Regions from separate parts of the Stenotrophomonas pictorum JCM 9942 genome, predicted to be linked through region 2. Evidence: predicted binding sites of a transcription regulator. Region 2 holds the regulator's gene; the other holds the start of a gene.
The links. The regulator FliA, encoded in region 2, starts transcription of late flagellar genes. The targets are predictions, from matches to a motif close to TAAAGTTTNNCNNNCNNNGGCCGATAA.
Positions count from the first base shown of each region.

Region 1: a site for FliA is predicted at 1,159-1,185, ahead of ARC78_RS08170 (GGDEF domain-containing protein). Genes of this name have one in related genera too.

Region 1 covers NZ_LLXS01000020.1:63,978-79,606, forward strand. Annotated here, with positions in the region: gene ARC78_RS08160 (SDR family NAD(P)-dependent oxidoreductase) at 1-477, shown strand, start outside; gene ARC78_RS08165 (Rossmann-fold NAD(P)-binding domain-containing protein) at 499-1,131, opposite strand; gene ARC78_RS08170 (GGDEF domain-containing protein) at 1,246-2,790, shown strand; gene ARC78_RS08175 (RNA polymerase sigma factor) at 2,846-3,385, shown strand; gene ARC78_RS08180 (hypothetical protein) at 3,396-4,058, shown strand; gene ARC78_RS08185 (DUF808 domain-containing protein) at 4,210-5,121, opposite strand; gene ARC78_RS08190 (ABC1 kinase family protein) at 5,301-6,953, shown strand; gene ARC78_RS08195 (phosphoglycerol transferase I) at 7,144-9,246, shown strand; gene ARC78_RS08200 (DUF3772 domain-containing protein) at 9,270-11,654, opposite strand; gene ARC78_RS08205 (lipocalin family protein) at 12,176-12,670, shown strand; gene ARC78_RS08210 (NAD(P)/FAD-dependent oxidoreductase) at 12,713-13,924, shown strand; gene ARC78_RS08215 (hypothetical protein) at 14,030-14,467, shown strand; gene ARC78_RS08220 (DUF6122 family protein) at 14,484-14,807, opposite strand; gene ARC78_RS08225 (YehS family protein) at 14,995-15,468, shown strand; gene ARC78_RS08230 (OmpO family porin) at 15,563-15,629, opposite strand, start outside.
Region 2 covers NZ_LLXS01000045.1:85,021-100,649, reverse strand. Annotated here, with positions in the region: gene ARC78_RS13525 (putative bifunctional diguanylate cyclase/phosphodiesterase) at 1-1,575, shown strand, start outside; gene flhB (flagellar biosynthesis protein FlhB) at 1,638-2,768, shown strand; gene flhA (flagellar biosynthesis protein FlhA) at 2,765-4,867, shown strand; gene flhF (flagellar biosynthesis GTPase FlhF) at 5,018-6,688, shown strand; gene ARC78_RS13505 (MinD/ParA family ATP-binding protein) at 6,675-7,559, shown strand; gene ARC78_RS13500 (RNA polymerase sigma factor FliA) at 7,556-8,302, shown strand; gene cheY (chemotaxis response regulator CheY) at 8,316-8,708, shown strand; gene ARC78_RS13490 (protein phosphatase CheZ) at 8,708-9,328, shown strand; gene ARC78_RS13485 (chemotaxis protein CheA) at 9,333-11,177, shown strand; gene ARC78_RS13480 (flagellar motor protein) at 11,222-11,962, shown strand; gene motD (flagellar motor protein MotD) at 11,966-12,925, shown strand; gene ARC78_RS13470 (ParA family protein) at 12,925-13,707, shown strand; partial or broken gene ARC78_RS13465 (chemotaxis protein CheW) at 13,755-14,504, shown strand; gene ARC78_RS13460 (STAS domain-containing protein) at 14,607-14,915, shown strand; gene ARC78_RS13455 (response regulator) at 14,912-15,277, shown strand; gene ARC78_RS13450 (chemotaxis protein CheA) at 15,312-15,629, shown strand, end outside.

The sequences.
Region 1 (15,629 bases), on a different contig from region 2:
GGGTTTGGCAACGGCAATGACGATGCCAGCTGGCAAGCCGGCTTCGAGGTCGACCTGATGGCCGCGGTGCGGACCAATCGCGCGGCGCTGCCATACCTGCGGGGCAGCACGATGCCGGCGATTCTCAACATCAGCTCGATCAACGCCTCGGTGCCGACCCCGCGTGCGGCCGCCTATTCCACCGCCAAGGCCGCAGTGAACTACTACACCGTGTCGCTGGCCACCGAACTGGCGCGCGAACGCATCCGCGTCAATGCACTCGCACCGGGATCGATCGAGTTCCCCGACGGCCTGTGGGACCGCCGGCGCAGCAGCGAGCCGGCGCTGTACGAACAGATCCGCGCGAAGATTCCGTTCGGCGGTTTCGGCGATGCCGGGGATGTCGCCAGCGCGGCGGTGTTCCTGTGCTCACCGGCCGCCCGCTGGATCACCGGCCAGGTGCTGGCGGTGGACGGCGGCCAGTCGCTGCCGGCGTAAGCGCCACGCCGGGTAATCGGTTCAGGCCAGCGCCGCGGCGCCGACCACCTGCTCTCCCGGTGGCGGCTGCAGCGCCGCCTGCACCAGCGCGGTGGCGATATGCGCGGCCGGATTGATCCGCCAGCCGCGCGGCAGCACCGGTGCCAACGCGCCCAGCACCACGCCGGCCAGATGCTCCGCCGGGCGACGCTCACGGCGCTGCCCGCCGATCAGGCCCGGCCGCACCAGCGTCAGCGAGCTGAACCCCAACCCGCGCAGATCCCGCTCCAGCTCGCCCTTGACCCGGTTGTAGAACAGCGGCGAGCGCGCATTGGCCCCGGCGGCCGAGTTCAGCGCGAACACCTCGCAGCCCTGGCGCTTGACCGCCTGCGCGATCAGCAGCGGATAGCCGTGGTCGATCTGCCGGAACACTTCCCGCGAACCGGCCTGTTTCATCGTCGAGCCCAGCGCACAAATGGCCGCGTCCACCCGCCACCACGGCGCCTCCAACGGCAAGGCGGCGAAGTCGTGCACCGGATTGAGCAGCCGCGCGTGGCGCATCGGCAGCGGCCGCCGCGTCGGCGCCACCACACCGCTGCAGCGCGGATCGTCCAGCAGCTGCTGCAGCACCTGCGCACCAACCAGCCCGGTCGCGCCCGCCAGCAATACCCGCATGAGTTACCTCCCGTGATCGCTTGCCGTTCAAGCAGGCCCCCACCTTGCCGATAATGGGGGTTGCTTACCACCTTCCCGGCGCCAGCGCGCCCGCTTCCTGCCCGGACTCCCGCAATGGCCGACAGCACCGAGACTCCCCTTCCCCGCGGCGCCGGGCTGGGACGCATCCTGTCACGCCGGCAGGCGGCAAGCGCCGAACCGGCGGTGAACAGTCCACGGCCGGCCGAGGGCGCCCAGGGCATGGCGCAGCTGCAGCTGCTGTTCGCCGCCGCCCGCGAGCCCGAAGCGCTGCTGCACGCCTTCGCCCAGGGCATGGCCACCCTGCCCGGCGAGCTGGGCGACATGGGCCAGCGCCTGCACAGCGCCCAGGCCGAGCGCGACTGGGAGCGCTATGGCCGCCTGCTGCGGCAACTCATCGACAAGTACATCCGCACGGTCGAACTGGACACCCCGGCATCGGCGAACGGCGATGCCGCCAAGCTGCGCGACCTGCTGCGCAACACCCTGGATGCGGTGCTGGCCGGCTTGCTGGTACAGGCGCCGGAACTGCAGCAGCACACCGAACGGATGGGTGCCGAACTGCGCCACTGGCAGCCGGGCCAGTCGCTGGCACCGGTGGAGCAGCAGCTGCGCGAGCTGTGCCACCAGGTCGGCGTGCGCAGCGAAGGGCTGCAGGAACAGCACGACCTGCTGCTGAACCTGTTCGATCTGCTGCTGGAAAACATCGCCGAACTGCTCGAGGGCGGCAGCTGGTTGCAGGGGCAGATCAGCGCGGTGCGCCAGTTGCTGGGCGGCCCGCTGGATCGCAGCTCGCTGGAGCACACCCGCAACAACCTGCGGGAGGTGATCTACCGCCAGGGCCTGCTCAAGCAGGGCATCGACGCCTCCAAGACGGCGATGAAGGAGTTGATGATCGATTTCGTCCAGCAGGTGGACGGCATGGCCACCGATACCGGCGATTACCACGACCGTCTGGCCAGTTACGCCATCTCGGTCCGCCAGGCACGCAGCATCGCCGATCTGAGCCAGCTGCTGCAGGACGTGCTGCAGGACACCGCGCGCGTGCAGGCGCAGGCGCTGCGCGCGCGCGACCACCTGGCCAATGCCCGGGCCGAGGCGGTCGCCGCCGAGCAGCGGGTGCTGCAACTGGAACGTGAACTGGAAGAAGTCGGCAGTCAGCTGCGGACCGATCCCCTGACCGGGGCACTCAACCGGCGTGGCCTGGAAGAAGTGCTGGGCGGGGAACTGCGCGCCGGCACCACGCCGCTGAGCGTGGCGATGCTGGACCTGGACCACTTCGGCCAGACCAACGCGACCCACGGCCATGCCGGCGGCGATCAGGCGCTGCGGCACCTGGTGGCGGTGATCCAGCATCGGTTGTGCGGCCGCGATCATATCGCCCGCCTGGGCGGCGACGAGTTCGTGCTGGTGCTGCCCGAGCTGGGCCGCGGTGCGGCGTTGGAAACGGTGCAACAGCTGCAGACCGCACTGGTCCAGCGACCATTCCTGCATGAGGACCAGCGCGTGCAGGTCCGTTTCAGTGCCGGCGTCGCCAGCGCGGTGGCCGGGGAAACGGCCGATGCGCTGCTGCAACGCGCCGACCGTGCCCTGTATGCCGCCAAGCGCGGCGGCCGCAACCTGGCGATCCTGGCCGACTGAGCGGCAAGTTGGAAAAGGCTGTGATATTTCCTGCGCTGGTGCGAATCATCAGGGCATGGATACCATCATGATGGCCGGGACGAGCGAGGATCTGCAGCAGCGCTTCGCCGCGCTGCTGGCACAGCATCAGGGCATCGTACTCAAGGTCGCCCGCGCCTATTGCCATGACAGCGAGGAGCGCAGGGACCTGCTCCAGGAGATCAGCATCCAGGCCTGGCGTGCGTTCCCCGCCTTCGCCCCGGAGCGCGCGCAATTCAGCACCTGGCTGTACCGTATCGCGCTGAATGTGGCGATCTCGCAATTGCGCCACCAGCGCCTGCGCCTGCATCACCACCACGATGTCGATGCCGCGCGCATCGATGACCTCGCTGCGGTGGCCGACAGCGCCGAGGATGCGGCCAGTCTGGCCCAACTCAATGCACTGATCCGCAGCCTGCCGGCCCTGGACCGCGCCTTGCTGCTGTTGCACCTGGACGACTGCAGCCACCGCCAGATCAGCGAGGTGCTGGGCCTCAGTCCGGGCAATATCGCCACCCGCCTGCACCGCTTGCGCCAGCAACTGCGCCAGCGGCTCAACCCATCCCCCGACCGCTGAGGACACGCGCATGGAACTGGACGATCTCAAATCCGCCTGGGCGCAGCAGGCCCGGCGTCTGGACCAGATCGAAGCGCGGGCGCTGGAGGCCTGGCGTGAGCCGCGTCGCCGCGACGTGCGCAAACGCCTGCGGGGATTCAGCGCGTTGCAGCTGCTGTGGCTGGCGGTGTGGATCGTGGTCACCGCACTGGCCGCCCGCTTCTGGATCGAGCATCGGCAGGTGCCGCATCTGCTGCTGACCGGACTGGTCTTGCACGGCTACGGCATCGCCGCGATCTGGGTGTCGATCACCCGCGCGTTGCTGTCCGCGCGCCTGCAGTACACCCAGGCACCGGTATTGCAGCAGCTCACCCGGCTGGCGCAGCTGCGCCGCTTCACCGCCCTCACCGAGCTGGCGCTGGGGCTGCCGTGGGCCTGTCTGTGGCTGCTGGCCACGCAGTGGCTGTGCGTGCAGTGGCTGGGGTTGGATCTGTATGCGATGGCGCCGCGCTGGTTCCTCGCCACACTGGGGGCAGGCCTGGTCGCGGCAGTGGCCGGCAGCGTCCTTGCGTACTGGGCGCTGCACCGGGTACCCGCCTCCCATTGGCTGCACCGCGGATTCGAGGCCCTGTCCGGGCAATCACTGGCCCGCGCCCAGCAGGAACTGCGCGAGCTGCAGGACCCGCTGCACTAGCCCCGTTCCGTGCATGGTCTGTCCCAGGCCGGGCTTCGTCCTGTTTGGCGAAGCCGTGGTTCAGGGGACACGTCGGTGCTGATCGCGCCCACCGGTGTCGCAGGGCGCGGGCCGGCACCGGCACCGGCACCCATCACGCCATCATTCGTGCTCAGTGCGCCGGCTTGCCGCCGCCGCGCAGCCGCTGGAACAGCGTCACCGCCACCAGCACCAGCGCGCCGACGCCGATGCCCACCACCACGCTGCCCAGCGCGTTGGCCAGCCATTGCAGATGCGCCGGCGCCAATCCGGTCACGAAGTGGTGCAATGCCGGAATCGCATGCACCAGGATGCCGCCGCCGACCAGGAACATCGCCGCGGTACCGGCGATGGACAGGCCGCGCATCAGCCACGGCGTGGCATACAGCAGCCCGCGTCCGAACGCGGCCAGCGTGCGGCCCTTGCCCAGCAGCCACATGCCCAGATCATCGAGTTTGACGATGCCAGCCACCAGGCCGTAGACGAACACGGTCATCGCCAGCGCGATCACCACCAGCGTGGTCACCTGCTGGCCGAACGGGGCAGTGGCCACCACCCCCAGCGACAGCACGATGATTTCGGCCGAGAGGATGAAGTCGGTGCGCACCGCCCCCTTGATCTTGTCCTTCTCCCAGGCCACCACGTCGGTCTTCTCGTCAGCCAGCGCGCGGGTCAGCTCGGCCTTGTGCGCGTCGTCCTCGTCCTTGGAGTGCAGGAACTTGTGCGCCAGCTTCTCCACGCCCTCAAAGCACAGGAAGGCGCCACCGATCATCATCAAGGGCGTGATCGCCCACGGCAGCCAGGCGCTGATGGCCAGCGCCGCCGGCACCAGGATCGCCTTGTTGACCAGCGAGCCCCTGGCCACCGCCCACACCACCGGCAACTCGCGGTTGGCGCTCACGCCGGTCACCTGCTGCGCGTTGAGCGCCAGATCGTCCCCCAGCACGCCGGCGGTCTTCTTGGCCGCCACCTTGGTCAACAGGGAAACGTCATCGAGCAGTGTGGCGATATCGTCGAGCAGGGCAAACAGGCTGGCTCCAGCCATGGGCACACCGTAGGAATGGGACAGGCGGCGATTTTCACCTATTCAGCGCCTGCCGCGCGTGAGGCCGTGCGTGTTCACCCCTCTACCACCCGGCGCCGGCCACACTGGCCCTCCCTTCTGCCCGGAACGCCTCCTTGACCGAGCCATCCAGCGATACCACCGCGACCACTATCGGCGGCATGAGCCGACGCCAGCAGATCGTGCGCCTGCTGGTGCGCTACCGGAACTCGGGGGTGTTTTCCGGCCTCCAGCTTGATGGCGAACTGCCGCGTCTGGACCGGATTCCCGCCACCGACAACCCCACCCAGTTCGTGGCCGATCTGGAGGCGCTCGGCACCACCTTCGTCAAACTCGGGCAGGTGCTGTCCACGCGGCCGGACATGATTCCGGCCGAGTATGTGACCGCCTTGGAGCGCATGCAGGAAAAAGTGGCGCCGATTCCGGCCGAACAGATCCGCGCGATCATCGAGGAAGACCTCGGCGCGCCGGTGGCCAAGCTGTTTGTCTGGTTCGACCCGGAACCGCTGGGCTGCGCTTCCATCGCCCAGGTGCATCGCGCCGAACTGCGTGATGGCCGCCAGGTGGCGGTGAAAGTGCAAAAGCCCGACGTGGCCGCGCAGCTGCGTTCGGATCTGTCGGTGTTGCGCAGCTTTGCCACCGCCGCCGACCACCTCACCCGGGTCGGCCGCAAAGTGCGCTTTTCCGACTGGCTGGACGAGTTCGCCAAGACCTTGCGCATGGAGCTGGATTACGAAACCGAAGCGGCCAATCTGGCCCGCTTCGGCCAGCATCTGGCGCCCTATCCGGAGCTGACGGTTCCCCAGCCGGTGTGGGACCTGTGCAGCCGCCGGGTGCTGACCATGGAGCTGGTGCAGGGCGTGCGGGTGGATGCCATTCCACAGGTGCGGCGCACCGAGCAGTCGATGGAGCCGCTGGCCGCGGCGCTGATCCGCGGCTACCTGGACCAGATCTTCGTCCATGGCGAGATCCACGCCGATCCGCATCCGGGCAATCTGCGCGTCACCCCCGAGGGACAACTGGCCATCTTCGATCTGGGCATGGTGGCGCATGTGCCGCCGCGGCTGCGCGAGCGCCTGCTCAAACTGCTGTTTGCCGCCATCGACGGCCGTGGCGAGGAAGTGGCCGATGAGATCATCAGCATCAGTACGCGGCTGGAGGATTACGACGAGGAGCGCTACCTGCGCGAGACCGGGCAGATGATCGCCCGCTACGCCGCCAATGGCACCATGTCCGAAGGCCATGTGGTGCTGGAAGTGGTGCGCATCGCCACCGCCAGCAACCTGCGCACCCCACCGGAGCTGACCCTGCTGGGCAAGGCGCTGCTGAATCTGGAAGGCGTGTGCCGCGTGCTCGCGCCGGCGATGAACACCCGGGGTGTGGTCGAAAAGCAGCTGCAGCATGTGATGCGCGCGCGCCTGAAAAAGTCGCTGTCGGTGGCCAATCTGGCCAGCGAGGCGATGGAGATGCAGCAGCTGCTGCGCAACGGGCCGCGGCGCCTGACCGACATCCTCAGCCTGGTCGCCGAGAACCGGCTGCAGATGAAGGTGACCGGGCTGGAAGAATCGCGGCTGATGGAGAACATCCAGAAGGTCGCCAACCGCATCGCCGCGGCCCTGATCACCGCCGCGCTGCTGCTGTCCTCGGTGCTGTTGATGCGGGTTCCCACGCGCGTGACGCTGTTCGGCTATCCGGCCTTCGCGATCCTGCTGTTCCTGGTGGCGGTGGTGATCGGTCTGGGGCTGATCCTCAGCGCCCTGCTGTTCGACCGGCGCACGCGGGCCCGTGCGCACGAGGAACGCGGACATCGCTGAGCCGGAATGACGCCGCCACCGCCACGCTCATGGCGCGGCGGCACGGCAAACTGTTGCGCCCAAAAAAAACATTCCAGTCAGGTTCGCGCAGGCACTCTGCTGACATCCCTCCGTCACATGCATGACACCGCATGATGGCAGGGAGCCTGCGGCCGCGGCCGTTGCCCTGTTCCACTCTCCACCTGACCGCATGCATTGGATCATCTGGCTCTATCTGGCGACACTTGTCGTCCTGCTGTTGTTGTCGCCCACTGGACTGCGCCTCAAGGCGGGACTGCTGTCCGTGCTGTTGCTGGCCTTGAGCAGCTGGTGGCTGATCGATCGGCTCAGTGGCGATGGCATCAACTCCGCCACGCTCTATCACCTGCGCAGCGATATGGAAGGTGCCGGTGTGGGGGATTTCGGCGCGTACATCGCCGGCTTCCTCGCCCTGGTACTGCTGTCGCTGACACCGCTGCTGTTGATGCGGATCAAACGCTTCCAGCGGAGGCGCGGCGGCGGGGCCGTGTTGACCGGATTCATCGCGCTGGTGATCGCCACGATGGCAAGCAGCCCGCTCTACACGGATGCGCGACGCATCTACCAGCAGATGCAACCGGTCGACTACAGCAGTGTCGCGCCCGAATACGTGGTGCCATCCCGGCCTTTGGCACGCACCCCGAATATCGTCTGGATCTATGGCGAAAGCCTGGAGCGCACCTATCTGGATGAGGCGGTGTTTCCCGGACTGATGCCCAACCTCCGGCGCCTCGCCGGCCAGGCGCTGGATGTGCGCAATATCGCCTCGGCCGACGGCAGCGGCTGGACCATCGCCGGGCTGGTGTCTTCAATGTGTGGGGTGCCGCTGACCACCGCACAGGGTGATGAGAACAGCATGGGCCGCATGGCCAGCTTCCTGCCCGAGGCGTTCTGTCTGGGCGACTATCTCAAGCAGCAGGGGTACCGCAACCATTACCTGGGGGGCGCCAACGGCCAGTTCGCGGCCAAAGCCGATTTCCTGTCCACGCACGGCTTCGACGAGGTGCGGGACCTGGCCTGGTTCCAGCAACAGGATATCGCCCAAAAGCATTTCTCCAACTGGGGCGTGCATGACGATGTGCTGCTCGATCACGCGTTCGAGCGCTTCATGGAGCTCTCACGCAACGGCCAGCCGTTCATGCTAACCGCACTGACCATGGACACCCATCATCCGGCCGGCCATCTGCCGGTGGCCTGCAGGAACCTGCGCTACCGCAGCGCGCTGGGCGATATCGGCCTGCTCCATGCCCTCCAGTGCAGCGACCGGCTGATTTCGCGGCTGGTCGATCGCATCCGCGCCAGCGCCTTTGCCGGGAACACGCTGGTGATCGTCGCCTCCGACCACCTGGCCATGCCCAACCACCTGAGCCATGTGCTGGAGAAGCAGACCCGCGAGAACCTGCTGTTGTTCCTCGGCCCGGATATCGCCCCGCGCCAGCTGCACAGCGATGCCGGCACCACGTTGGATTCGGGCGCCACCTTGCTGCAGCTGATCGATCCGGCGATCGACGCGATCGGCTTCGGGCGTTCGCTGGTCGCGCCACAGCGCGCGCCCAGCGCCAGTGTCGCGGCCTTGCACGGCGATGGCGACGGCTACACCCGCTACCGCGCGTTCGCCCGCTCGCTGTGGCTGGGTGAACAGAACCGCATGCTGCGTCTGCAGGACGACCACGTGCAGGTCGGCGTGCAGAACGTGCAGCCACCGGTGCTGCTCGAGTACGACCGCAAGTGGGAGTTGAAGTCGGTGTATCTGGAGAACACCTCGCGCAAGTTCGACGAAGCCGATCCCGAGCACCGGCTGGCCTACGTGGACCGCTGCACCGCGTTCGAGGACGGGTCGGCCGAGGGCCACTGGTGCGCGCTGCTGGTGGACAGCGACCAAGGCATGCGCCTGTACCGCGACGGCCAGTTGCGCCGCGGCATCGCCGTGGATGCCCCGCTGCAACCGTTCCAGGGCCCGCGCCCGAGCGTGCGCCAGTCACGCATGATCAGCCGCCAGCCGCAGCGCACCGGACCGGGCCGGTATGTGCTGGAGATCTATGCCGCGCAGCGCCCGCAACGCGCGTTCTGGGTCGAGGCGGTGTCATCGCAGCGCAAGGTGGTGGTCGCCCAGCAATGGGTGCAGGCCGACAGCGACGGGCGCATCCGCATGCCGCTGGGACTGGATCACGCCATCGACGATCTGGAAATCCGCGCCTGGCTCAGCCATGCCGAAACCCTGGCGGTGGACGACTACGCGCTGGTGCGTACGCCGGCGCAGCGGCCCCGTTCCTGATCTGCAGCGGTCACCGCGTCGCCTCAGGTCGGCGCCGGTGCCGCCGGATCGCGTACCAGATGGATATCGGTGGGGGTGACCAGCGCGATGCCCTGCGCCGCCGCTTGCTGCAACAGCTCGAACAGCAGCTCACTGCGGGTGCCGTAGACATTGCGCGAGGAGGGCACGTAGGCAAAGCTGTTGATCGCCACCTGGCCACCGCTGATCGAATCGATGAACACCGACGGTTCCGGATGCTCCAGCACGGTCTCGTTGGCCGCATAGATGCCCAGCAGCAGCGCGCGCAACCGGCCCATATCGGTGCCCAGCGGCACCGAGAACTGGATCTGGATCCGCCCCAGTGCATTGGCCGTGGTCATGTTGCGGATGGTCTTGGTGATCAATTCGGAGTTGGGCACGATCAGCGTGGAGCGGTCACCCACCTGGATCTCGGTCGAACGCACCGAAATGCGACGGATGTCCCCCTCCTGGTCGCCGATCTTCACCCAGTCGCCGATCTTCACTGGCCGCTCGGCCAGCAGGATCAGCCCGGACACGAAGTTCTGGGTGATCGCCTGCAGACCGAAACCGATACCCACCGACAGCGCGCTGGCCAGCAACGCGAGCTTCTCGAAGCCGATACCCAGCGTCGCCAGCGACCACAGTACCGCCAGCACGATGCCCAGATAGCGGGCGACGGTGCTGATCGAGTTGCGCGCACCAAGATCCAGTTCGGTCTTGGGCAGATAGGTATCCACCAGCCAGCGCTGCACCACCTGCATCAGCGCCAGCGCCAGCACCAGCACCCCGATCGCCCACAGCACCGAGGACGGCCGCAGCAGGTTGTCGCCGATCCGGATTCCACCGGCCAGCGTCTCCAGCCAGCCATACAGGGCGCTGACATTGCCGAACGGAGCGATGAACGCGGTGATACCCAGCATCACCACGGCAATCCGCAAGATCGCCGACAGCAGCACGCCGGCCTGCTCCAGGCGGCCGGGCGGCAGACCGGTGGACAGACGCAGCATGCGTCCCAGGGCACTGCCCGGTGCCAGCAGCCACAGCGCGAAATCATCGGCAAAGCGCAGCAGCAAGGTGGTCGCCAGCACAACGACCGTGCCCCATACCATCTGCTGGGCGGTGAACATGGCGAAGTTGAGATAGCCCAGCAAGGTCGCCACCAGCGCCGCGCCGATGCTCAGATAACCGCCCAGACGCGCCACCACCAGCCAGCCGCTGCGCGGCGCACTCGGCGCGCGCCCACTGCCGGCATCCTCCTGCTCGACCCTGGCCGCCTCTGCCGCCCGGCGCCGGTGCAGCGCGGCCAAGGTCACCAGCATCGACATGATCAGCACCACATAGGTCAACGCGATCAGGCCATCGAGCGTCACCGTGCCTACCTGCGAGGTCCGCGCGGCGGCGTTCACCGCCCGCAGCAGCATCGTCAGCCAGGTCAAGCCTGCCGCCGCCCACGCGAAGCGGCGCAGGCGCAAGGCGGCCAGGTCATCGATATCCAGCAGCCGCCACGACGGCCGCTTAGGCACCAGCAGACAGGCCGCCAGTGCGCCGATGAAGGCAGCCACCAGGGTTGCCAGTGAAAACTGCTCGGCGACCCGCTCCAACCGCGGTGCGATGGCTGAAATCTCATGCAGCCCCGCCACCATCGCCAGACTCGCCAGCCACGGCATCAGCGTACCGACCAGCAGCAGCCACACCGCCAGTCCGGTACGCCGCAGACGCCCTGCCGGCGCCCGCTCGGAGGCGGCATAGCGGCGCCCCAGATGCCGCAGCCACAGCCGCAGCGGAAACAGCAGCACCAGCGCCACCGCCGCGCCTACCAACGGTGCCGCCCAGCCATGCCGGGCGGTGGCTTGGCGCATGCCGTTGCCGGCCTGCCGGTACAGCGACTGGAAGCGCCCCACATCGTCAGGCAACTGCGCGAAGAACTGGCGCCACAATGCCGGCGACAGCGGCGAGCCGACCTTGCGCCCGAGCTGTTCGCCGAACTGCTGGGCCCGCATCTTCTCGATCGCCTCGCCCAGTTGCCGGGCATCCTCGGCCAGCAGTTTTCCCCGCTTGATAGCGGCATCGATCTGGTCGCGCTGGCGCTCCAGCGCCTTGCGCTGGCGGGCGATATCGGCCACTTCGCCCCCTTCCGGCGCCGGCCCGAGCTGTTCGATACGCGCGTCCAGCTGGGCCAGCTCCGGCGCCAGTGCCTGCACGCTGCTCTCGGCCTCGCGCTGGGCCTGGGCGGCCTGCTCGGACAGGGTCTTGAGGGTTTCCGGCGCGTCGGCATCATCCATGGCGTGCTGCGTCGAGGCGAACAGCTTGCCGGCCTGTTCGATCCGCAGCTGCGGGGTCAGCCCGGCGCTGGCCGCGGCTTGCGGCGCGGCGCGTGCCGGCTCGACCGACAGCCCTGTTCCCACCATCAAAATGACAAACAGCACGACGTGCAGCGGCTGTAGAACGCATTGAGCAAGCAAGGCAAAAGCACCGGATCGCGCGGAACACCGCGCCTGCTGCGGACTATAGATCAGCCAGCATCCAGATCATGCGAACCGTCGCGACACGCAGCACGGCGGAAGCAACCGCGCCAGGTGAGGGCGGTTGCGTCCGGGAATGCGGGGAGAGCTTCCACAGTGGGCTGATCGTGGGCATAGGCTGCCATGGGCTCGCAGCCCTGAGAGTCCGGCCGCGGACCGGCACCCGCAAACAGCGGACTTCGCCGTCGAGCAGCGCAGTCACCTGCTTGCAGCGCGCGCGTGACGCGCCCACTGGTCAAGCAGCGGTCTATGTGAGCGGAGTAACGTCAGGCGGAGCAAAAGTGATTCAGGTCACGGTCTGCCTGGAGCAACCGGCAATCCGCGCGGCCGCCGCGCACAACCCGTTCACCGCACTCGGGCTATAGCGTTGCCTCCCGGAACTTGCGATCACCAAGGAGACGCTATCCATGACCGAGCATTCGCCCCTGCCTACCGTGCCCTCGCTGGAGCTGCAGCGCTATCTGGGCACCTGGTATGAAATCGATCGTCTGCCGATGCGGCATGAGCCCGAAGACGCCACCGATGTCAGCGCGCACTACTCGCTCAATGAAGATGGCAGCGTACGGGTGCAAAACCGCTGCCTGCACAACGGTGAGCTGGAAGAATCCATCGGCCGGGCCACGCCGGTGGATGCCTCCAACAGCAAACTGGAAGTCAGCTTCCTGCCCGAGGGCCTGCGCTGGATTCCCTTCACCAAAGGCGACTACTGGGTGATCGCACTGGCTCCGGACTACACCACGGCGATGGTGGGCAGCCCGGACCGCAAATACCTGTGGCTGCTGGCCCGGCAACCGGATATGGACGCGACCATCCGCGAGCACTACCTGGCACGGGCACGCCAACTGGGCTTCGATATCGAGCCGCTGATCCATACCCCGCACACCGGCCAGCGCACGGCCTGAACCGGCACCACTGAACCTCTACAGGCGAGGAACACGACGACGATGGATCTTAAAAGCGGCTATCCGTTCTGGGCCATCCGCAACGGGTTGATGCGGGCCTTCCCGCAGCTGGAGCAGTCGCTGCGCTGCGATGTGCTGGTGATCGGCGGCGGTATCAGCGGCGCCCTGATCGCCGACGAGCTGGGCCGGCATGGCCATGATGTGGCCGTGGTGGAGCAACGTGATATCGGCTGGGGCTCCACCGCGGCCAGCACGGCGCTGTTGCAGTACGAAATCGATACGCCGCTGCGGGTACTGGCCAAACACTACGGCGAAGAACAGGCGGTGCTGGCCTACCAGGCCTGTGCCGAGGCCATCCCCGGATTGCAGCAGGTCGCCGCGCGGCTGCGCGGCACGGATTTCCAGCACCGCTCCAGCCTGTACTACGCCAGCCGTAGGCGCGATGTGCCCGCGCTGATCGACGAGTTCGAACTACGCCGCCGCCACGGCTTTGCGGTGCGCTGGCTGGATACGGCGCGAATCCAGAAGCGCTATGGTTTCGCCGCACCGGGCGCCATTGTCAGCGAGCTGGCCGCCAGCGTGGATCCGTACCGGATGACCTACCACCTGCTGGCCGAGCTGCGACGTCGCGGCGGACAGGTCTATGACCGCACCTGCATCACCGCGCTGGAGCCCTCCGCGCGCCAGGTGCAGGCACGGACCCAGCAGGGCGTCACCATCACCTGCAAACACGTGGTGATGGCCGCCGGCTACGCCAGCGAGGCGTGGCTGGACCAGCGGGTCGCGCGCAACCGCAGCAGCTACGCCTTCGTCACCGATCCGCTGCCGGTCGCGGCGCTGGGGCCGTTGCGCGCAACGATGCTGTGGGAAACCGCGCGGCCCTACCTGTACCTGCGCAGCACCGCCGATCACCGTCTGCTGGTCGGCGGTGAAGATGACGCGGTGGACATCCCCGCGCGCCGCGACGCCCGTGTCGACCGCAAGGCCCACACGCTGGCGGACAAAGTCACTGCGCTGTTTCCGCACCTCCAGCTGGTACCGGCCTTCGCCTGGGCCGGTACATTCGCCGAAACCCGCGACGGGCTGCCGTTCTTCGGCACGCATCCGCAGTGGGGGCCACGGGTGCAGTTCGCCTTGGCCTATGGCGGCAACGGCATCACCTATTCGATGATCGGCGCCGGCCTGATCCGCGCGGCCATCGAGCGGCGCCAGCACCGGCTGGCTGCGCTGTTTTCCTTCCAGCGCCTGGAGTGAGCGCCGCGGGCAGGCGGAAACGACAGGCATCATTCAAGCCATATCTGCTAGTTTTGCACCAGCGGCATCACTGACGATGCCGCGTGCTCCGGAGCGGTACCCGCCATGATCCGAACCTCCCTTATCCTTGCCCTGTTGCTGCTGCCCGCTGCCGCGGTGGCGCAGAACGATGCGGTCACCCCGGGGGCGCTGGATCTGAGCGTTCCTCAGGCGCCGTTGCGGTATCTCGGTGATCCGGCCTACCAGTCCGATGCACCAGGCACGTTCTACGGCGATCACAGCGGTCGCAGGCTGTCCAGAAACCAGCCCGCCGCCGAAGCTGTCGACGACAAGCTGCAGGTGCATGGCGCGATCAGTACCGGCATCGGCTATTCCAAGCAGACCGGCAACAGCCACTGGAGCGCAGTGGATCTGAACCTGGGCAAGAACTACACCAACGACGAGGGCAAGACCCGTCGGGTGGACCTCAACATCCACCTCAGCAAGGGGGAAGGCATCGGGCCGTACGGTTATGGCCCGGGCCCCTGGTACGGCGGCTGGTAAGCCTCCCGGGACCGGCTCAGCTGCTGCAGCGCATCCACATGCAGTCGATCGCATCGAGCGCGATGTGCAGCACCAGGCCGATGCCGAACAGACGCGTGCGTTGGGGCACCACCAGCCCGGCATACAGCGCGATCGCCGGCGCGGTATGCAGCGGGTGGAAGCCGACACTGCACCGGTCCGGCACGTAGACCGGATCGGCCAACAGATGGTCCAGGTCGATCACCCAGCCCAGCAACATCACCAGCCACGCCTTGCCGAACTGCGGGCGCCAGAACAGCCACGCCAGCAGCGCCGGCACCGCCGCATGCAGGCACAGGTGGATGATCGCGCGCAGGCTCACCGGCTGCTCCGGTGGAGCACCATCTGTGGCTTCCCCGGCGGAGCGGTGGACGCGTAAGGAACGGCAGGTACGAGGCGCATGCGCGGCGGGCTGTCTGAACGGGCACCAATTGTAGGCCGGGGCCGCAGGGTGCGGCGTTACACTATGCCCCCGCAGGCAGTTCCGCCGCGGTGGTTCCGGAGTGGCAATGATCAACAACGACGTACTGCGCAGCATCCGCTACATGCTCGATCTCAGCGACGGCATGGTGGTGGATACGATCCTGCTGGCCGATCCCGCCTTCAGCGTGGATCCTTCGCAGGTGCATGATTTCCTGCGCAAGGAAGACGAGCCGCTGTTCGTGGCCTGCCCGGACGCCGTGCTGTCGCGCTTCCTCGATGGCCTGATCTACCACTTCCGCGGCCGCGACGACTCGCAGCCGGCCCGCCCGCCGGAAAAGCGCATCACCAACAACGTGGTCCTCAAGAAGCTGCGCGTGGCCTTCGGGCTGAAGGATGTCGATATGCACGATGTCTTCGAGAGCGCCGGTTTTCCGGTGTCCAAGCCGGAGCTGTCGGCGCTGTTCCGCCAGCCCGACCACAAGAACTACCGCGAATGCGGCGACCAGATGCTGCGCAATTTCCTCAAGGGCCTGACCCTGCGCCTGCGCGGCAACCGCTGAGTCACCAGCACCGTGGCGGGCACTGGCCCCACCGTTGCATAAAGAAAAAGCCCGGCAATGCCGGGCTTTTCTGTCTGGGCAGCAGCTCAGCCGGTTACCAGCTGAAGCGCGGGCCGATCGACCATTCCTTGTCGCCTTCGCCGTTCATCTTGAGGTCGCCA
Region 2 (15,629 bases):
ATCGTGCTGGGGCTGGCGATCGTCGGCATGCACTACACCGGCATGGCCGCGGCGCATTTTGCCGAGGGCAGTGTCTGCGCCGCGGCCGGTACGGGCGGGCTGCCAACCGAATGGCTGGCCGCCTTCGTGGTGGTGGTATCGGTCGCGGTGATCGGCGTGACGCTGCTGGTCTCGCTGCTGGAACAACGTACCCGGAGCCGGCTGCTGCACCTGCGCAACTCGATGCTGGCCGCCTCGCTGGACGACGCGCGCAAGGAGCTGTTCCACGCCAACCTGCACGACCCGCTGACCGGCCTGCCCAACCGCCAGCGGGCGCTTGAACGGATCGACCAGCAGATCGCCAGCGCCCGCGACGCCGGCCACAGCCTGGCCGTGCTCTCGCTGGATCTGGACGAGTTGCGCCAGATCAACGGCGCCTTCGGCCATCATGTCGGAGACACCGTCCTGGTAGGCGTGTCCGAACGCCTCAGGCAGCTGATGTGCGCCGGGGATCTGGTCGCCCGGCTCGGGGGCGACCAGTTCGTGATCGCCACGCCGATCGAGGACGAGCCGGCGGCCAGACGACTGGCCGAGCGCGTCATCACCGCGATCAACACCCTGCGCGTGGGCGGCCGCGACATGCGCGTGACCTGCAGTATCGGCGTGGCCCTTCTCAGCGCCGACACCGAGGCCGGCCAGTCGCTGGTATCGCTGTCGGAGATCGCGATGCGCCACGCGCAGCAGGCCGGGCGCAACATCCACGCGGTCTATGCCGAGTGGATGAAGGGCAGCGTCGAGCAGGATATCCGCCTGCTCGCGGACCTGCGCTCGGCCATCGGCACGCCGCAACTGCTGCTGCATTACCAGCCTCGCATCCATGCCAACAGCGGCCGTGTCGGCGGGGCCGAAGCGCTGCTGCGCTGGCGCCATCCCGAACATGGCCTGATCCCGTGCGAACGGGTGATCCGGCTGGCCGAGCAGCACGACCTGATGGAGCCGCTGGGCCAGTGGGTGTTGAACGAGGCCTGCCGGCAGATGCGCAGCTGGCAGGATGCCGGTCACCAGGACTGGCGGATATCGGTCAACCTGTCCAGCCGCCAGCTCGGTTCGGGCCAGCTGCTTGGCCAGGTCCGCCAGATCCTGGAGCACAACGGACTGCACCCCTCGCGCCTGATCCTTGAAATCAGCGAAAGCGTGGTGATGCACGATGCCGACACCACCTCCACCTCGTTGCGCGCGCTGGCGGCGCTGGGTATCGGCATTTCCATCGACGACTTCGGTACCGGCTACTCCAGCCTGCTGCAGCTCAAGCGCCTGCCCGCCACCGAGTTGAAGATCGACCGGGCCTTCATCCTGGCGGTGGAGGAGAGCGACGAGGATGTGGTGATCATCTCGGCCATCATCGCGCTGGGCCATGCGCTGAACATGGACGTCGTCGCCGAGGGCATAGAAACGCAGGGCCAGCGTACCTATATCGAGCGTCTGGGCTGCGACTACCTGCAAGGCAACCAGCTCGGCCAGCCGGTCAGTGCCGAAAGCTTCATGCGGCTGCATGGCGGCGTGGCGCTTCCGGCGGTGGACCACAGCGAACCCTGAGCGCCGCGGCCAGCGGAACGCTTCTTGCACGGAGACAGTAAGCTCCCCTTCCGTGCCGCGTGATGTCCGAGAACGACCAGTCCGGCGAAAAGACCGAACTTCCCACCGAAAAACGCCTGCGCGACGCCCGCGAACAGGGCAATATCCCGCGTTCGCGCGAGCTGGCCACCGCCGCGGTGTTCAGCGCGGGCGTGCTGGCCATCTACGCGATGGCCGGCACCATCGGCAGTGGCACCCGCAGCTGGTTGCGTGGTGCCCTGACCCCGGAGGCGGCGCTGTTCCGCAACCCTGACGCGCTGTTCGGGCACGCCGGCTGGCTCCTGTTGAAGTTGATGGTGGCCATTTCACCGCTGATCCTGGTGTGCGTGCTGGCCAGCTTTGTGGCCCCGGTGGTGATGGGGGGCCTGCGCGTCTCGCAGAAGGCGCTGATGCCGGATTTCAACCGGCTCAATCCGATGAACGGGCTCAAGCGGCAGTACGGCCCGGAAGCCCTGGCCGAACTGGCCAAGTCCCTGTTGCGGATCGTATTCGTCGGCACCGCCGCCGGGCTGTGCATGTGGCATGGCATGGACCGCTTGCGCGGGCTGCTGCGCATGCCGCTGGAGAGCGCGGCCAGCAGCGGGTTCGGCTTCACCTTGCAGCTGCTGCTGGCCACCGCCGGGGCGATGTGCCTGCTGGCGGCCATCGACGCGCCGTACCAGAAGTGGAACTGGCTGCGGAAGCTGAAGATGACCCGCGAGGAGCTCAAGCGCGAGCTCAAGGAAAGCGAAGGCAGCCCCGAGATCAAGGGCCGCATCCGCCAGATGCAGATGCAGCTGTCGCAGCGGCGGATGATGGAAGCGGTGCCCAGCGCCGACGTCGTCGTGGTCAACCCGACCCACTACGCGGTGGCACTGAAGTACGAAGGTGGCCGCATGAACGCGCCGACGGTGGTGGCCCGCGGTGTCGATGAGCTGGCCCTGCGCATTCGCCAGGTGGCCGACGGCAACAAGGTCGCCATCGTCTCCGCTCCGCCTTTGGCACGCGCCTTGTATAGAGAAGGGCAACTCGGCAAGGAAATTCCCGTGAGACTGTATTCGGCTGTTGCCCAGGTCCTGTCCTACGTCTACCAGCTGCGCCAGTGGCGCACCGGACCCATGCCCGCGCAACCGCCGTTCGAGGTGGATGAATTCGGCAAGGCAGGCACGCCATGAGCGTGCAATCGATGCCGTTTGGGGTGCGCCGGGCGCTGGAGATGATGCGCAACGGGCTGGGAACGCCATTGATCGTGCTGGCACTGCTGGCGATGGTGGTGATGCCACTGGCCGCGCCGGTGCTGGATGCACTGTTCACCTTCAACATCGCCATTTCGCTGATGGTGCTGCTGGCGGTGGTCTATGTGCAGCGGCCGCTGGATTTCACCATCTTCCCGATCGTGCTGCTGATCACCACGATGCTGCGGCTGGCACTGAACGTGGCCTCCACCCGGGTGATCCTGCTCAATGGCCAGAACGGCCACGAGGCGGCCGGCAAGGTGATCGCCTCGTTCGGCGAATTCGTGATCGGCGGCAACTATGCCGTCGGCATCGTGGTGTTCGCGATCCTGACCATCATCAACTTCGTGGTCATCACCAAGGGCGCCGGACGCGTGTCCGAAGTGGCCGCACGCTTCACCCTCGATGCCATGCCCGGCAAGCAGATGGCCATCGATGCCGACCTCAACGCCGGTTTGCTGACGCGCGAGGAAGCCAAGATCCGTCGCGAGGAAGTCCGCGAGGAAGCCGATTTCTACGGTGCGATGGATGGCGCCAACAAGTTCATCCGCGGCGATGCGATCGCCGGCATCCTGATCCTGTTCATCAATCTGCTCGGCGGCCTGGCCGTTGGCGTGCTGCAGCACGGCATGCCGTTCGGCGACGCGGCCGCCACCTACACCCTGCTGTCCATCGGTGACGGCCTGGTCGCGCAGCTGCCGGCGCTGCTGGTGTCCAGCGCGGTCGCACTGCTGGTCACCCGCGCCTCGCGCAAGCAGGACATGAGCCAGGCGATGATGGGCCAGGTGTTCGGCCAGTACCGTGCCCTGGCCATCGCCGCCGGCATCATCGGCCTGGTCGGCCTGGTGCCGGGCATGCCCAACGTCGCCTTCCTGACGCTGGCGGCGATTCTCGGCTTCCTGGCCTGGAAGTTCTGGAAACGTGACGGCGCCGCGGCCGCCAGCGGCGCCGATCCGGCCACCGTGCCCGGCGACATCCCGGGCCTGTCCCCGCCGCAGCCGGCCCCTACCGCCGAGCTGACCTGGGACGAACTGCGCCCGATCGATCCGCTGGGTCTGGAAGTCGGCTACCGGTTGATTCCGCTGGTGGACAAGGCCCAGGGCGGCGAGTTGATGGCGCGCATCAAGGGCGTACGCCGCAAGCTCACCCAGGATGTCGGCTTCCTGATTCCCTCGGTGCATATCCGCGACAACCTGGAGCTGCCGGCGACCGGCTACCGGCTGCTGATCCACGGCGTGCCGGTGGCCAGCGCCGAGATCCATCCCGACCGCGAACTGGCGCTGGATCCGGGCAGCGCACTGGGCCAGCTGGACGGTATTCCCGGCAAGGACCCGGCGTTCGGCCTGGACGCGACCTGGATCCAGCCACACCAGCGCGCCCATGCCGAGTCGATGGGCTACACCGTGGTCGACCCGGCCACCGTGGTCGCCACGCACCTGTCGCACCTGATCCGCGAACACGCGCCCGAGCTGCTCGGCCACGAGGAAGTGCAGCAGCTGCTGGCCACGCTGGCCAAGAGCGCGCCCAAGCTGGTGGAAGATCTCACCCCCAAGGCGCTGCCGATTTCCGTGGTCGCCCGCGTGCTGCAGAACCTGCTCACCGAGCGCATCCCGGTACGGCAGCTGCGCAAGATCGCCGAGGCCCTGGTGGAGAACGCCCCGCAGACCCAGGACCCGGCCATCCTTACCGCCGCCGTGCGCAACGCGCTGGGCCGTTTCATCGTGCAGGAGATCGCCGGAATGTCGGCCGAGCTGCCGGTGTTCACCCTCAACCCGCAATTGGAACGGGTCTTGCAGGAATCCACGCAAGGCAATGGTGCCGCACTGGAACCGGGTCTCGCCGAACGCCTCCATCAAAGTCTTGCCGAATGTGTGGGCAAGCAGGAGGCGCGCAACGAGCCGGCGGTGGTGCTGGTACCAGGCCCGGTCCGTGCCGCACTCGCCCGGATGGTCCGCCACAGCGTGCCCTCGCTGTCGGTGCTGGCCTACAGCGAAGTGCCGGAAGACAAGCGCCTGAAACTGGTCGGCACGATCAGTTGAGGCACTGGAAACCGGCACCCGCGACGGAAAACAGACATCTGAACCCTATCCGCAGCAATGAAGGACGAAGGAGCACCTCCCGCCATGCATGACATTGCCAACGCCCCCTCGCCTTCCTTGCAACCGCACTCCAATTCCCGGTACCACAGCATGAAAATCAAACGTTTCGTCGCCGCCGATATGCGTACGGCCATGAACCTGGTGCGCAAGGAGCACGGCCCGGATGCCGTGATCCTGTCCAACCGGCGGATCGAGGAAGGTGTCGAGATCGTGGCGGCCGCCAGCTACGACGAAGCCGTGGTGCAGCGCGCACTGGAAGCCGCACGCCCGGCCCCGCCGGCGCCGCCCAAGCCGCGCAGTGCCGCCGAAGCGATCATGGCCGCCGTGACCCGCCGCAAGGCGCCGGAGCCGGAGGCCGTCATCCCCACCACCTCGGCCGTGGCCGCGCTGGCCCGCTCGGCCGTGGGCGCCACCGGCCGCTCCATCGAGAGCACCACCGACCTGCCCGCCCGCGGCCGTTTCGCCGCGATGCTGCAGCCGCGCCCGGAACCCGCCCCGGCAGCGACAGTGCTGCCGCCGCAGACGTTCGCCACGCTGCCGCCGTGTGATGACGAACCGGTGGTGCCGGTCTTCCTCGCGCCGGGCAGCGCCAGGCAGCCGGTTGCCGTTGCCGCCTCGCAGCCGCTGCAGGCCGCGCCGGTGCCAGCGCTCAACCGCGCCAATTTCCTGATCGATCCACCGCTGGAACCCGCGGCGGAGCCCACCTTTGAAGTGGCGCCCGCTGCAGAAGCTGCCAGCACGCCGGCGACCCCGCCACAGCGGTCGGCCTTGCCGGAACCGGCCGCGGCACCTGCCATCTCCACGGCGGCGGCCGGCCCGGCGCTGGTCGCCGTGGCCAGCCCGGCCCCGCACGACGATGCGCAGATGCGCGAGTTGCGCCAGGAAGTGGCCGGCATGCGCCAGCTGATCGAGCGCGAGATGAACCGCTTCACCGATGAGCGCCTGCGCGGCAGCACCGTGCGGGCCAGCGCGCTGGACCTGATGGACGAATACGGCTTCGACGCCGGTCTGGCCCGGGACGTGGTCATGCAGATTCCGCTGGAGACCGATCCGGCCCGCGCCCGTGGCCTGATGCTGGGGCTGGTCTCGAAGAAGCTGCCGATCGCGCCGATCGACCCGATCGAAAGCGGCGGCGTCATCGCCCTGGTCGGCCCCACCGGCGCCGGCAAGACCACCACCATCGCCAAGCTGGCCTCGCGTTTTGCCGAAGCCCACGCCGCCCGCGACGTGGCCTTGGTCACCACCGACACCCAGCGCATCGGCGCCCGCGAGCAGCTCTACGGCTTCGGCCGCCAGCTCGGCGTGGCCGTGCACGAGGCCAACAGCGGCACCAATCTCAACCAGCTGCTGGAGCGCCTGGCCGACTACAAGCTGGTGCTGATCGACACCGCCGGCCTGGGCCAGCGCGACCGCGCCCTGGCCGCCCAGCTGCAGTGGCTGCGCGCCGCCGGCCAGATCCGCACCTTGCTGGTACTGCCTGCCAATACCAGTTTCCAGGACATGGACGAGGTGGTACGCCGCTTCGGCGCCGCCAATCCGCAGGGGCTGGTGCTGACCAAGCTCGATGAGACCGGCCGGTTCGGTTCGGCGCTGTCGGTGGCGGTGGACCACAACCTGCCGATCACCTGGGTGACCGACGGCCAGGACGTGCCGGAGGACCTGCATCGCGCCTCGGCGGCGAATCTTGTACTTCGCCTTGAAGATTTGCGCCGCGCGGCCGATATGCCCTGCAACCTGGAGTCCAACAATGCCGTCGCGTGAGTACGCCCAACTGACCAACACCTTCCCGCTTTCGGCCACGCGTCGCGAGCCGGCCGGTCCGGTACGCACGATTGCGATCACCGGCGGCAAGGGCGGCGTGGGTAAAACCAACGTCTCGGCCAATATGGCCGTCGCCCTGGCCGGCATGGGCAAACGCACCCTGCTGCTGGACGCCGACCTGGGCCTGGCCAACATCGACGTGATCCTGGGCCTGCAGCCCAAGCACACCCTGGCCGACCTGGTTGCCGGGCGCTGCACGCTGGACGAGGTGATCATCGAAGGCCCCAACGGCGTGCTGGTGGTGCCGGCCGCATCCGGTCGCCGGCACATGGCCGAGCTGCAGCCGGCCGAGCATGTCGGTCTGGTCAACGTGTTCTCCGAGCTCGAACGCGAGCTGGACGTGATGATCATCGACACCGCCGCCGGCATCACCGACAGCGTGCTGACCTTCTGCCAGGCCGCGCAGGACACAGTGGTGGTGGTCTGCGACGAACCGGCCTCGATCACCGACGCCTATGCGCTGATCAAGGTGCTCTCGCGCGAACGCGGTGTGGACCGCATGCAGGTCGTGGCCAACATGGTGCGCGACCCCAACGAAGGCCGCGTGCTGTACGAGAAGCTGGTGCGCGTGTGCGACAAGTTCCTGGCGGATGTATCGCTGAACTACCTGGGCTGCGTGCCGCAGGACGACTGGCTGCGCCTGTCGGTGCAGCGCCAGCAGCCGGTGGTGAAGGCGTATCCGTCTTCGCCGGCCGCGCTGGCCCTCCAGGAAATCGCGCTGCGAACCTCGCGCTGGGAAGCCCCGACCGAAGCCCGCGGCGGCGTCGAGTTCTTCCTGGAACGCATCATCCAGCGCGGGGTGCCTGCATGAATCCCGCCGCCCAGTACCGTGAAGTGCAACGCGCCAGCAGCAATGACTGCATCGCCCAGCACGCGGACCTGGTACGCCGCATCGCCCATCACATGGCCGCGCGCCTGCCGGCCAGCGTGGAGATCGACGATCTGATCCAGGCAGGCATGATGGGTCTGCTGGAAGCATCGCGCAGCTACGATGCCGACCAGGGAGCATCGTTCGAGACCTATGCCTCGATCCGCATCCGCGGCTCGATGATCGACGAGATCCGGCGCGGCGACTGGGTGCCACGCTCGGTGCACCGGCGTGCCCGTGAAGCGGCCGGTACCATCCGCCGGCTGGAGCAGGCCAGCGGCCGTGCCGCCAGCGCCACCGAGGTGGCCGAGGCCATGGACATCCCGCTGCCCGAGTACATGCGGCTGATCGAAGACGCCTCGCGTGGCCAGGTGCTGAGCCTGGAATCGCGGATCGAGGACCAGGGCGAGCTGGACACGCCGGCCAGCGGCGGCCCGACCCCGCAGCAGATGCTCGAACGCAGCCAGTTCGGCGCCGAACTGGGCAAGGCCATCGCCCAATTGCCCGAGCGCGAACAGCTGGTGCTCTCGCTCTACTACGAGCAGGAATTGAACCTGAAGGAAATCGGCGCGGTACTGGGTGTCAGCGAATCGCGTGTCTGCCAGATCCACGGCCAGGCCACGCTGCGCCTGCGCGGCCGATTGAAGATATTCGAGGCGGCAGACGCCGGACTCGAGGAACCATGAAGAGGAAAGCCCTTTGAACAAGAACATGCGCATCCTGATCGTCGATGACTTCTCGACCATGCGCCGCATCGTCAAGAACCTGCTCGGCGACCTGGGCTTCACCAATACCGCGGAAGCCGAGGACGGGCATGCGGCGCTGTCGCTGCTGCAGAGCCAGCCGTTCGATTTCGTTGTCACCGACTGGAACATGCCGGTAATGACCGGTATCGAGCTGCTCAAGGCGATCCGCGCCGACGCCAGGCTCAAGACCCTGCCGGTGCTGATGGTCACCGCCGAGGCCAAGCGCGAACAGATCATCGAAGCGGCCCAGGCCGGCGTGAACGGCTACATCATCAAGCCGTTCACCGCGCAGACCCTGGAAGAAAAGCTCGGCAAGATCTTCGAGCGTCTGGCGGCGAGCGCCTGATGGCCGGTCACAGCGAAACCCTGGGCGACAAGAGCGCCCTGATCCAGCGCCTGCAGGATGCACTGGCCGCATTGGAGAGCGGTGACGAAGCCGGCTGGCGTCGCGAGATCGACGCGCTGGCCGCGCTGCGCACCCAGCCGATGATGGCCGGCCTGGGCCGGCTGGCCCGCGAACTGGGCCAGGCGCTGGGCGAACTGCCCAGCATCACCACCGATGCCGGCGAACTGGACGATGCCTGCGCGCGCCTGGACCACGTGGTCGAGATGACCGAAAAAGCGACCCATCGCACGCTGGACCTGGCCGAGGAATGCCGCACGCTGACCGAACAGCTGCGCGCCGAAGGCCTGAATCCCGGACAGGACGTGATCCTGGACCGCATCCGCCACAACCTCACCGAGGTGGCGCTGACCCAGAGCTACCAGGACCTGACCGGGCAGATCATCCGTCGCGTGGTCGGCATCGTCCGCCGCGTGCACGAAGGCTTCGGTGCGCTGGGGCTGCCGCCACCGGAGGAAGACGCGCGCAATGCCGGGCTGGCTGGCCCGGCGGTCAGCGGCCTGGACCGCCACGCCGTCTCCCAGCATGACGCTGACGACCTGCTCTCGGATCTGGGGCTGTAAACACATGAGTGCTTTTGCCGACGACATCGCCGCCGACTTCATCCTTGAAGCGCAGGAAATCCTCGATCGCCTCGGCGAGCAACTGGTGGCGCTGGAACAGGCCCCGCAGGATGCCGACCAGCTCAATGTGGTGTTCCGCGGTTTCCACACGCTCAAGGGCGGCGCCGGCTTCCTGTCGATCACGCCGATGGTCGAGCTGTGCCATGCGGCAGAAGAAACCCTGGGCATGGCCCGGTCCGGCAAGGCCCAATTGCTGGCCCATCATTTCGATGCCGCCCAGCAATCGCTGGACTGGCTGCAGTCGATGCTCGATGCGGTCTCCGCCGGCACCGACCCGGCCCATGCCCCGGCCAGCCTGATCGCCCAGTTCGACATCGGCGCGGCGCCCGTCGCTGCGCCGGTGAAGACCGCGCCGGCCGCCGCCGACAGCGACCTGATCAGCGAGGACGAGTTCGAAGCGCTGCTGGACGCCCTGCACGGCCCCACCGCGCCCGGCGCGGCCCCCGCAGCCAAAGCGGGCGATGACCTGATCAGCGAAGATGAGTTTGAAGCGTTGCTCGACCAGCTGCATGGAGGCGCCGCCCCCGGCGCGCAACCTGCTGCCGCTGCGCCGCCAGCGCCCGCCGCAACGGCAACGCCTCCTGCCCCGGCCTCCCGGCCGGCACCGCCACCCAAAGCCACAGGCAAGGCGACCGAAGCCGAGCAGACGGTACGCGTGGACACCAAGCGGCTGGATGCCATCGTCAACCTGATCGGTGAGCTGGTACTGGCCCGCAACCGTCTCAAGACCCTGCGTACGCGATTGAAGGACGAAGAACTGGATCGTGCCGTGTCCACCCTGGATATCGCCACCGCGCGCCTGCAATCGGCAGTCATGCGCACGCGCATGCAGCCGGTCGGCAAGGTGTTCTCGCGCTTCCCCAAGGTCGCCCGTGACGTGGCCCGCTCGTTGAACAAGGAAGTGGACCTGGAGCTGATCGGCGCCGACACCGAGCTGGACCGCAATCTGGTCGAAGCCTTGGCCGATCCGCTGGTGCACCTGGTGCGCAACGCCATAGACCACGGCGTGGAAGCGCCCGACTTACGTGAAGCGCAGGGCAAACCGCGCGTGGGCCAGGTCCGCCTGACCGCGCAGCAGGAAGGCGACTACGTCTCCATCGAGATCCAGGATGACGGGGCCGGCATCGATCCCGAGCGCCTGCGCGCCAAGGCCCGCGAGAAGGGCCTGATCGATCCGGAAGCCGCCGCCCGCCTGAGCAGCGAGGAATGCCTGCACCTGGTGTTCCTGCCCGGCTTTTCGACCAAACAGCAGGTCACCGATATCTCCGGTCGCGGCGTGGGCATGGACGTGGTGCAGTCGCGCATCCGCGAACTCAGCGGCCAGATCCAGATCCAGTCCGAACTCGGTCGCGGCAGCCGCTTCCTGATCCGTGTGCCGTTGACCCTGGCAATCCTGCCGACGCTGCTGGTGCAGGCCGGTCAGGATGTCTACGCGCTGCCGCTGGCGCGCGTGATGGAAGTGCTGCACGCCCCGGCCACCGCGCTGGGCTGGTTCGACGGCCGCGCGGTACTGGACCGCAAGTCGCACACGCTGGCGCTGGTGGACCTGCGCCGCTGGCTGGACGTGACCCCGGCGGCCTCGCAGCTGCTGACCATTGTCGTGCTGCAGGTCGGCGAAGCGCGCTTCGGCCTGGTGGTGGATCAGGTGCGGGGCCGCGAAGAAGTGGTGATCAAACCCCTGCCCAAGGCGCTGCGCGGTCTGCCGGGCTACGCCGGCGCGACCCTGATCGGTGATGGCCGCATGGCACTGATCCTCGACGTCGATGGCCTGCGCAACCCGCAGGACTGACGCTTCCCGTTCAAGTAGCCCCACTCAAGGCCGATACCTTTCAAATGGACAGACTCAGCATCATCGGACTTTTTCTCGCGCTGGCCTCGCTGGTCGGCGGCAGCATCCTGAAAGGTGCCGGGCTGTCGTCGCTGTGGTCGCCGGCGGCGTTTGTGATCGTCATCGTCGGCACGGCGGCGGCGATCCTGCTGCACACCTCGCCGGCCGTCTTCAAGCACGCCTTCAAGATCGTGCGCTGGGTGGTGCGGCCGCCGGAAAGTGACCGTCAGGCATTGATCCAGCAGATCGTGGACTGGAGCAACATCGCCCGCCGCCAGGGTCTGCTCGGACTGGAACCGCAGGTGGAGCTGCAGGACGACCCGTTCGTACGCAAAGGCCTGCAACTGGTGGTCGATGGCGTGGAGCCGGAAACCATCCGCCACATCATGGAGATCGAACTGGGCAGCCAGGAACACCGTGACCTGGCCGCGACCAAGGTGTTCGAGGGCATGGGCATCTACGCCCCGACCCTGGGCATCATCGGTGCGGTGCTGGGCCTGATCGCGGTGATGAAGAACCTGGCCGATCCGAGCAAGCTTGGCCACGGCATCGCCGCGGCGTTCACCGCCACCATCTACGGCATCGCCTCGGCCAACCTGCTGTTCCTGCCCGTGGCCGCCAAGCTCAAGGGCGTGATCGCCCACAACAGCCGCGAGCACGAGATGATCATCGAAGGGCTGATCGCCATTGCCCAGGGCGAGAACCCGCGCAATATCGAAACCAGCCTGGCCGGCTTCGTGAACTGAGCCATGGCCCGTCGCAAACCACACGAAGAACACGGCAACCACGAGGCATGGGCGATCCCGTATGCCGACCTGATGACGCTGCTGCTCGCCTTTTTCGTGGTGATGTACGCCATTTCCTCGGTCAACGAGGGCAAATACCGGGTGATGGCCGATGCCTTGACCACCGCCTTCGGCGGCGCGCCGCGTACCGTCAGCCAGGTGCAGGTGGGCAACCAGCAGCTGCAGGGGGGCGGTTTTGACAGCCCCTCGGTGATCCGCGCCCCAAGCATGACCGGCGGCGCGATGAATGACCCTACCCGCTTGCCGGCGATGGCCTCGCAGATGCGCATGCCCGTATCGATGCGCGACCACGCGCAGCTGCAACGGGCCGAGCGCCAGCTCAATCAGATCGCCGACCAGCTCAGCGAAGCCCTGGCTCCGCTGGTCAAACAAGGTGTGATCACCGTGCGCCGCACCGAGCTGTGGATCGAGGTCGAGATCAACAGCGACATCCTGTTCGGCACCGGCTCGGCGGCACTGGACCGCGACGCCCGCCAAACCCTGGCCAAACTGGCCGAAGTGCTGCAGGCCGCGCCCAATGGCGTGCGCGTGGAGGGCCATACCGACAACCTGCCGATCGCCACCGCGCAGTTCCCGTCCAACTGGGAGCTGTCGGCCGCGCGCGCGGCCAGCGTGGTGCACCTGTTCGCCGATCACGGGGTGCAGCCGGACCGGCTGGCGATGGTGGGCTACGGCGAATTCCGCCCGCGCGACAGCAACACGCTGGCCGAAGGCCGCAACCGCAACCGCCGGGTGATGGTGATCATCCTGGCCGATTCCGCCGCCAGCGTGGACGCGCTGTCCGACGGCATCACCACCGCGGCTGCCGACGCCCCTGCGCCGGCCAGCGCCGGCGACGGCGCCCCCCCGCCAGCCCGGGCCGCCAGCCCGGTCCTGACGGATGCTATTGAAGGAGTGCATTGATGCGTATCTGGGCCGTTGCCAACCAGAAAGGTGGCGTTGGCAAAACCACAACCACGCTGGCGCTGGGTCGCGGCCTGGCCGCGCTGGGCCACAAGGTCCTGCTGATCGACCTGGATCCGCACTCCTCGCTGACCCGGGCGTTCGGCGTCCCGCTCGAACCGGCACCGACCGGCGTACTGGAGCTGTTCGCCACGCCGCCGGCCGATATCGGCGCGCTCAGCCATGCCAGCCGCATTCCCGGCCTGGATTACCTGTGCGCCCAGGCGGCACTGGCCACGCTGGAGCGCCGCAGCGCCAACCAGCCCGGGCTGGGGCTCGCCCTGCAACAGGCGTTCACCCGCCATGGCGGGCAGCACGACTACATCCTGCTGGACTGCGCGCCCACGCTGGGCCTGCTGATGATCAACGCGCTGGCCGCCGCCGATCGTCTGATCATTCCCACCCAGGCCGAGCCGCTGGCGCTGCACGGGCTCGACGGCATGGTCCGCACGGGCGAGATGGTCGAGCGCTCGCGCCAGCGTCCGCTGCCGATCTCGATCCTGCCGACCTTGTTCGACCGCCGCACCCGCACCGGCAACGAAACCCTCAAGCAGATGCAGGACCGGCACGGCGCGCGCGTCTGGGAAGAGGCGATCCCGGTGGACACCAGCATCTCCAACCCGAACGCGCTGACGGTACCGGCGATCGGCGACGCCTATCCCGGTCGTGCGCTGCTGGCCTACCGGCGGGCGCTGGAATGGCTGCGCGGCGCCGATGCCAGCCTGCTGGAGCACGCGGCATGAGCAACACCGACGTGCTGGATGACTATCTGGGCGAACTGCTGCAGACCGTAGTACCGGCCGCGCCTGCGGCAGCGGTCGAGGCCATCGCCATGGCGCTGCCGGCTGTACCCGAGCCCAAGCCCGAACCGGAACCCGAACCGCTGCCAGAACCCGCAGCGGCAGGGCCGACAACGGCGTCCGAATCCGAGCCAGCTCCCATCGTCGATGCGGCGCCGGTCACCGTCGCGCCGGCCGTCGCCGCTCCCGCGCCTGCGACAGCCCCCCCGCCGCGCATGGCGGCGGCGATGCCGCCCGCCCCGGGGACTGGCAATGCCTGGGCCACCTTGCAGGCGCAGGCCCGCGAGGCCTACCAGCCACGCCAGCGCCGTGCCAGCGAGCGCACCTCGCGCTGGCTGCGGTTGCGCTGCGGCGGCCAGACCTATGCGCTGGAACTGCTCAAGGTCCAGGAAGTGGTCCTGCCGGTGCCGCTGCTCGGTCTGCGCGGCACCGCGCCCTCGATGCTGGGCATCATGAACCTGCGCGGCCAGGTGGTTCCGGTGATTGATCTGGGCCTGCACCTGGGCTTTGCACCGATCATCGAGGACAGCCAGACCCGCATCGTGGTGCTGGAAGAGAACGGCGACACCTTGGGACTGCGCGTGTCGGCGGTGGAGGACGTGGCCAACCTGACCGACTCCCAGATCGAGCCACCCGATACCGCGCGCATCTGCCAGATTTCCAACGCGCTGTTCCGTGGCGTGGCCCGCCTTGGCCGGCAACCGATGATCCTGCTGGATGCCGCGCAGCTGCTGCACTGACCCCGGCGCCGCTGCCCTGCCGGCCATCCGGCGCGGCGACAGCGCTAAAGATGCGCCAGAAGCGGCCGCTAATTGCCCTAGTAACGTTCGTCCGGAGCAATGATGAGCACAGTGGCACTGGCACAGGATCTCGGCATCGAGACCAGCAGCGATTTGAAACAACAGCTTGCCCCCTATCTGGAACAGACCGGCGAGCTGCGCGTGGATGCCAGCCAGGTCGGCCGCATCCACACCGCGGCCGTGCAGGTGCTGTGCGCCTTTGTGATCGCCCGCCGCCAGGCAGGCCACAGCACCGTCTTCGACAACGGCACCAACACCTTCCTCGACGCCGCGCGACTGCTCGGCGTCCTCCAGACCTTCGGGCTGGAAGCAACCTCTGATCAACTGAAATCTGTGGAGAACGCCGCATGAGCGCACGTATCTTGGTGGTGGACGATTCGGCGTCGATGCGCCAGATGGTCTCTTTCGCCCTCACTTCGGCCGGCTATTCCGTCGAGGAGGCCGAAGACGGCGCCGTGGCCCTGGGCCGCGCCAAAGGCCAGCGCTTCAACGCGGTGGTGACCGACGTGAACATGCCCAACATGGACGGCATCTCGCTGATCCGCGAGTTGCGCCAGCTGGCCGACTACAAGTTCACCCCGATGCTGATGCTTACCACCGAATCGGCGGCCGACAAGAAGTCCGAAGGCAAGGCCGCCGGCGCTACCGGCTGGCTGGTGAAGCCGTTCAACCCCGAACAGCTCGTCGCCACCGTCCAGAAAGTCCTGGGCTGATCGCCCTCCCCGCCCCCCACCACGGAACCCGCTGATGAGCATGGACCTGCAACGTTTCCACGCCACTTTCTTCGAAGAAAGCCGCGAAGGACTGGACGCAATGGAAGCTGGCCTGCTGGCGCTGGAAGGCGGGCAACTGGATCCGGAGATCATCAACTCGGTGTTCCGCGCCGCCCACTCGATCAAAGGGGGCGCCGGGACGTTCGGCTTCGACGCCATGGCCAATCTGACCCATGTGCTGGAAACGCTGCTGGACGAGCTGCGTGCCGGCAAGCGGGCACTGGAACCGGCCGCCATCGATGCGATGTTGACCTCGGTGGATGTGCTGCGCGCGCTGCTGCGGGAAGTGGAG